DNA from 2 places in the Thiosocius teredinicola genome. Region 2 is predicted to be linked to the other one. Evidence: predicted binding sites of a transcription regulator. Region 2 holds the regulator's gene; the other holds the start of a gene.
The links. Region 2 encodes sigma-54, which starts transcription at its own class of promoters, with help from an activator protein. Its sites were predicted from a motif close to TGGCANGNTNCNTGCTT; they were not measured.

Region 1: the regulator sigma-54 is predicted to act here: its motif matches at 1,399-1,415, upstream of B1781_RS16695 (PEP-CTERM sorting domain-containing protein).

What each region holds. Positions count from the first base shown of each region.
Region 1 covers NZ_CP019936.1:3,531,811-3,534,914, reverse strand. The annotation lists gene B1781_RS16705 (BolA family protein) at 1-178, shown strand, start outside; gene B1781_RS16700 (hypothetical protein) at 219-995, opposite strand; gene B1781_RS16695 (PEP-CTERM sorting domain-containing protein) at 1,483-2,358, shown strand; gene B1781_RS16690 (ThiF family adenylyltransferase) at 2,492-3,104, opposite strand, start outside.
Region 2 covers NZ_CP019936.1:243,415-246,518, forward strand. The annotation lists gene ptsN (PTS IIA-like nitrogen regulatory protein PtsN) at 1-54, opposite strand, end outside; gene hpf (ribosome hibernation-promoting factor, HPF/YfiA family) at 72-401, opposite strand; gene B1781_RS01115 (RNA polymerase factor sigma-54) at 433-1,935, opposite strand; gene lptB (LPS export ABC transporter ATP-binding protein) at 2,087-2,812, opposite strand; gene lptA (lipopolysaccharide transport periplasmic protein LptA) at 2,839-3,104, opposite strand, start outside.

The DNA.
Region 1 (3,104 bases), 1.5 Mb from region 2:
GGTGGAGGTGAACGGTGATGGCCGGCATTTCGAGGCCACGGTGATCAGCAGCGACTTCGAAGGTAAGTCGTTGATTCAGCGTCACCGGATGGTCATGGCGACAGTCAGTGAGCAGATCGCCAGCGACGAGTTGCATGCCCTGAGCATTACCGCGAAGACGCCGGAGCAGGCCGGCTGACCGCTACCTGGGCGAACCGAGGCCGAAAACCGCGGCAATATCAGCCTTTCGGCCAGATGTGCACCGCCGTGACACCGGCCGGGTAGAGCAGATTGCGTTTTACGTATCCACTCACGTCGGCTTGAGTGCCGGATGCCGCAACGATCTTTTGCAGCGCCTGCGGGCTGTACATCCGCGCGCAAGACACGATCCCATCCCAGAAGAACATCAACGGAAAGATCGGCAGCAGATAGGTGAATACCAGCAGCGGCAGCAAATCCTTGCGGCTGACAACAAAGGGGACTGTAAGGATCAGCACGAGCGGGCCGGTCAGCATCGACAGGAAGCCCAGAGGTGTATTGCGCACGTATTCGAGCACCAGCATGGGCTGGTTTTGCGCGATGCTCGATTCCACGACCTTAGCGACCTGCTCGGGCGTGAAGTGGTGGAAGGAGTTGATGAAAATCCGCGGATGCGCCAGTTCGGCCGGGATCGCGGTGGCATCCACCGGCGTCGGGTGATACTCAAAAGGTGATGCCGCGTCACCGTTTATGCGATCGACAAACTCTGCTACTGGATTGATATCGCTCAGAATAAATCGTTTGCCCGACACCTTGTCGTCGGGAATCTCCGAAACCACGAGCGCCAGCGGCTCTCCGCCGCCGGAACCCAGTTCGATAAAGGTATCGCTGTTGCTCTTGTCGATGAAATCGACGGTGGAGGGGATCCAAAGCTTGAAGTACCCGAAGGCTTTATAAAAGAAAATCAGGTATTTACGTAGGTTGACGTGATACCACTCGGGTACCCAGTCGAGATCGCCAAATTCAAAAAGCCTCACGGCAGAGTTCCCGTTGGTGGGTTATCGGAATGTCGTTGACAGCAACGATAGCCTATCAGAGCCAAATTTAGACGTGACGCACGGCAGGCAGATTCCTCAGCGCCAGGGTCAGGCTGGGCTGAATTCATGAATAAGGTAGTTGAAACAGGGTGTTGGTCCACCTGCCAGCCCTTGCTTCGGGGGCTCGGCGGTCGTGCCCATAGCTTGGTCGCGGCCCGATGAAAGGCGTATCCTATTGCATCAGGCCTTACGTGCCTCGACCGACATTGCAAAGGCGCGTTGCAGCACCCAGGTTCGCGTCGCTCGATCACTGTCAGCATTGTTTACAGCCAGGGCATTCCGGGCCTCGAGCAGGGCAGTGAAGCGATACTAAATGGCCAATAAAACAATAACTTAACAAACCTGGCACGATGGCTGCTTTGTTATACGCGAGCCAAGATGGTAGGCACCTTTTTGGACGATCTACTAAAGATTTATGGAGATTAAAATGAAACGATCAGTTCTTGCGGCGGCAGTTCTGGCAATTAGCGGAAGCAGCTACGCTGCTCCCTTCTACCTGGATGTCGGCACGAATTACGACGGTATCAGCGCTCCGGCTGGAGACAAAGTCTGCGATACCTGTACTTCTGTTAAAGACGAACTTCTGTTCACGTACCAGTCTTCGACCACGATCATCGACGCCAACGACGACGATGTTATCGGCGCAGGCGACACGATTATCACCGATGGTGGTTTGGCCGTTGGCGGTATCGCCAACAACCTGGTGACGGGCTTCACTCCGAACCAAACCGCTTTCGGCGAAAGCAACAATGGTCTGAACAACCTCGGTGCAGGCTACTCGATTAGCTTCTCGATCACCGGTTTGGCCGGCGTTGTCACCGGTGTTTCCGGAAGCGGCGTTCCGCTGTTCACCTACGGCCCGGGTTTGATCGAAATGTTCGTAACTTTCGACGGTGGCCCGCTGGTTAACTTCATGGATATCGCCGTTGCCGGCGGTGGCGCTACCGGCGTCAGCACCATCCTCGAAGGTACGGTTGACTTCACCAACACCGATGGTCTTTACAACGACCTGTTCCACTCTGCGCACGCAAGCTGCAATGGCGATGACAGCTTCTTCGCCATCTGGACCAACTGTGGTGAAGGTGCAGGCGAAGCGTTGGCGATCGATTTCTTCGCGAGCTTCGACACCAACATCTTCGTGTCGGACTTCACGCCGGACGATGCGAACAGCCCGAACGTGTTCACCCTGACCTCGAACCACGACGGTAGTGCTACCTTCGCGGTTCCGGAGCCCAGCACTGTGCTGCTGCTTGGCGGCGCTGCAATGCTCGGCGGTCTGGCTCGTCGCAAAAAGAAAGCATAATTTCCGCTGTCGCGGCAAATAACTTTCGTCCAACGGGCGCTCCTAGAGCGCCCGTTTTTTATTGTGCGAAGAGCACGCTGCAAATGCCGCTGCGCACAACGCGAGTTGCAACAGCGGCTCGGCGGATATCTCCTCAGTTGTTCTTCAATAGACGTTTCACGTACCAGAACATAAACCGCTGCATGGGCCCGTTATTGCCGAAAGGTCGCCAGGTCTTGATCATGCGGTTGCGGTAGGCATCGAAATGCAGCCCCCAGGGGGCGTGAATGATCGGGCCACGATTCAACAGCAGTTTGACGGCGTTGCTGCACGCCACGCCGGCAGCGATCTCGATGCCCATGGCAGTCGAAGGTACCTTCTTTTTCAGGAAATTGACCGACGAGCGGTCGACCAGGTAGTGGCGCTGCTGTACCGACGGTGATACCCCGATAACGAACTTGATGATCTGGTCTTCGAACTCAAAACCGTCCAGCTTGAAGTACTGCTCGAAACTCATTTTGCCGGGCAGAAAGATCAGAAATGCGGTACCCATACCCATCGGGGCAGCGGTGATGGTCGGAATGCCCTTGTCGTAGCACGCCTGGAAGACCTTGCGCCGGATATCGAGGGCGAAGATATCCAGGCTATCCATATAGAGATCGCAGTCGGCGAGAAAGTCATCCAGATTCTCGTCCGAGACACCTTGATCGAATATCCGGATATCGCCATCGGGATTGATATCGCGAATGACGTCCCCCATCGTCGTG
Region 2 (3,104 bases):
TGCCGGGTCAGCGATGCTGACGCTGCCCGACGTGAGGATGCCTTTAGGTAGCATGGTGAGACCGGATCAGTTCATCCCGCCGCTTCGACGGACGCATCTTTGTGTCCGTTGCCACGGTGGCTCTTGATCTTTTCTTTGTGGCGGATGACCTGACGATCCAGTTTGTCGACAAGCGAGTCGATGGCAGCGTACATGTCTTCGTGAGTGGAATCCGCAAAGACGTCGGCACCGGCGATATGCACGGTGGCTTCGGCCTTCTTGGTGAGTTTTTCAACACTCAGGATGACGTGTACGTTGGTGACGTGGTCGAAGTGACGCTCGAGTCGGGCGATCTTCTCGTCAACGTAGGCACGCATCGAGTCGGTGATGTCGACATGGTGACCGGTCAGGTTGACTTGCATCGATTTTCTCCTTGCATTTCAGCGCTTTCGATCAAGCTAAGCGCTTGCGTTCGTTCGACGGCGGGATCGCCATCGATTCACGATACTTGGCAACAGTGCGGCGGGCGACGTTGATCCCCTGATCAGCGAGGATGGCCGCGATCTTGTTGTCGGAAAGGGGTTTGTTGGGTTTCTCCGCACCGATCAGCTTTTTGATCAGCGCGCGAATGGCCGTGGCCGAGGCCTCGCCACCGCTGGCGGTGCTCACGTGGCTGGAGAAGAAGTATTTGAACTCGAAGGTGCCCCGTGGGGTGTGCATGTATTTCTGGGTGGTTACCCGTGAAATGGTTGATTCATGCATCTCCAACGCCTCGGCGATATCCCGCAACACGAGCGGTTTCATGGCCTCTTCTCCATATTCGAAGAAATTGCGTTGAAAGTCGACTATCCGTGTCGCAACTCGCAGCAGCGTATCGTTGCGGCTCTGCAGGCTCTTGATGAACCAGCGGGCCTCCTGCAGGTGGTTTTTCAGCGTGACGTTGTCGGCGCTGTTGTCCGCCCGCCTGATCATGTTCGCATACTCGGCGTTGACGCGTAACCGGGGGGCTGCATCCGGGTTGAGTTCGACCCGCCACTGGTTGTTACGTTTGTACACGAACACATCGGGCTCGACGTAGGTCGGCGGCTGGCTGGCAACGCTGGTACCCGGGCGCGGGTTGAGCGAGCGGATCAGGTGGATGACCGACATCAGGTCGTCGCTCTCCAGCTTGAGCTTGCGCTTCATCTGCGCCTCGTCCTGCGCCGCGAGCAGGTCGAAGTGCTCGCCGATCAGGAACAGCGCGCGCTCGCGCCACTCGAAGTCTTCGGGCAGCTGGCGCAGTTGAATGAACAGGCATTCACGCAGGTCGCGTGCCGCAATGCCAGGCGGATCAAAGGCCTGCACGCGGTGCAGCACGGCCTCGACCTCTTCGGTCTCGATATCCGGATCATCCATGCTGGTGACGATGTCTTCGATCGGCGTGGTCAGGTAGCCGTCTTCGGAGATGCCGTCGATGATCGCCTCGGCAATCGCCAGGTCGGTCGGGCTGAACGGCGTCAGCTGCATCTGCCAGATCAGGTGGTCCTGCAGAGATTCGCCGCTGCTTTGTTGATTCAGGAAGTCCTGGCTTTCGTCGCTGCTGGCGGCGCTGCCGGGAGAGGCGGGTGTGACGCTGTCGTAGATGTCATCCCACACGGTATCGACCGGCAGTTCATCCGGCATGGCCTCGGATTCGATCTTGACCTCGCTTTCGTTGTTCGGGTCGTTGCGCGAATCGTCGTTGTTGTTCTGGGTGCTTGCATTCTCACCGTCGTTCTCGCTCTTTTTGCGCTCGCTGTCGGCTTCGTCGCGACGCGTACCTTCCTCTTCGGTTTCGAGCATCAGGTTGGAGTCGAGGGCTTCCTGGATCTCCTGTTTGAGATCGAGCGTCGACAGCTGCAGCAGCTTGATTGCCTGCTGCAGTTGCGGCGTCATCGTCAGGTGTTGACCCAGTCGAAGCTGGATGGTGGGCTTCATTCGGCTACTATCTGGTATGAAATTTGATCGGACTCCCAATGCCATTCTAGCGCAACTGCGCGCGAGTCGAACCCGCTGTGCAGACCGGCGTTCCCGACTTTGGCGAGGCGCAGTATTTGGCGATGTTGCTGCGCAGCAATCATACGCCTAATCACAGCCGGAAGTTCTCGCCGAGATAGACTGCGCGGACTTGCGGGTTCTCGAGAATCTCCTTCGGCGCACCGAGTGCGAGCACGCTGCCTTCACTGATGATGTAGGCGCGCTGACAGATCCCAAGGGTCTCGCGGACATTGTGATCGGTGATCAGTACACCGATCCCGCGTTCGGCCAGTTGACCGACAATGCGCTGGATATCCATGACTGATATGGGGTCAATGCCGGCGAATGGCTCGTCGAGCAGGATGAAGCGCGGCTGTACCGCCAGAGCCCGGGCGATCTCCAGGCGCCGGCGTTCACCGCCCGACAGGCTGATCGCCATGTTGTCGCGCAGGTGACTGATACCGAACTCGCGCAGCAGGTCGTCGCACATCTGCTCGCGCTGGCCGCGATCGAGGTCGTCGCGCGTCTCGAGGATCGCGATGATGTTCTGCGCCACCGTGAGTCGGCGGAAGATCGACGGTTCCTGCGCCAGGTAACCCAGGCCGAGACGGGCACGCGCATGCATCGGTTTGTCGGTGAGGTCGTGCTCGCCGAGCGTAACCCGCCCCTGGTCGGCGGGAATCAGCCCGGCCATCATGTAGAAGGTTGTCGTCTTGCCCGCTCCGTTGGGGCCGAGCAGACCCACAACCTCGCCTTCGTTAAGGTACAGCGACACGCCGTTGACGACCGAGCGCCCACGGTAGCGTTTCACCAGATCTTCGGCGGCGAGTCGGGTCATGGCGTTGTATGGATCGCGTGTACTGCTTATTGATTCGGCGGATCGATGGTGATCTGAACGCGCTGCTTGCCTTTCGCGGCGGCGCCGGCCTTGACCACCGAACGTACCCGGTCGTACACGATGCGGTCACTGCGCATGCTGTCTTTGCCCTGCACCAGCACGGCATCGCCGATCAACACGAGGTTTTCGCTGTTCACCTCGTATTCGGCGCGGCGCGCCTGTCCTTTCACCGGTCCTTTATTGGACTGCTGCGAGAACTTGACGGGGCGTCCCTCGGCGACGATTTTCGACG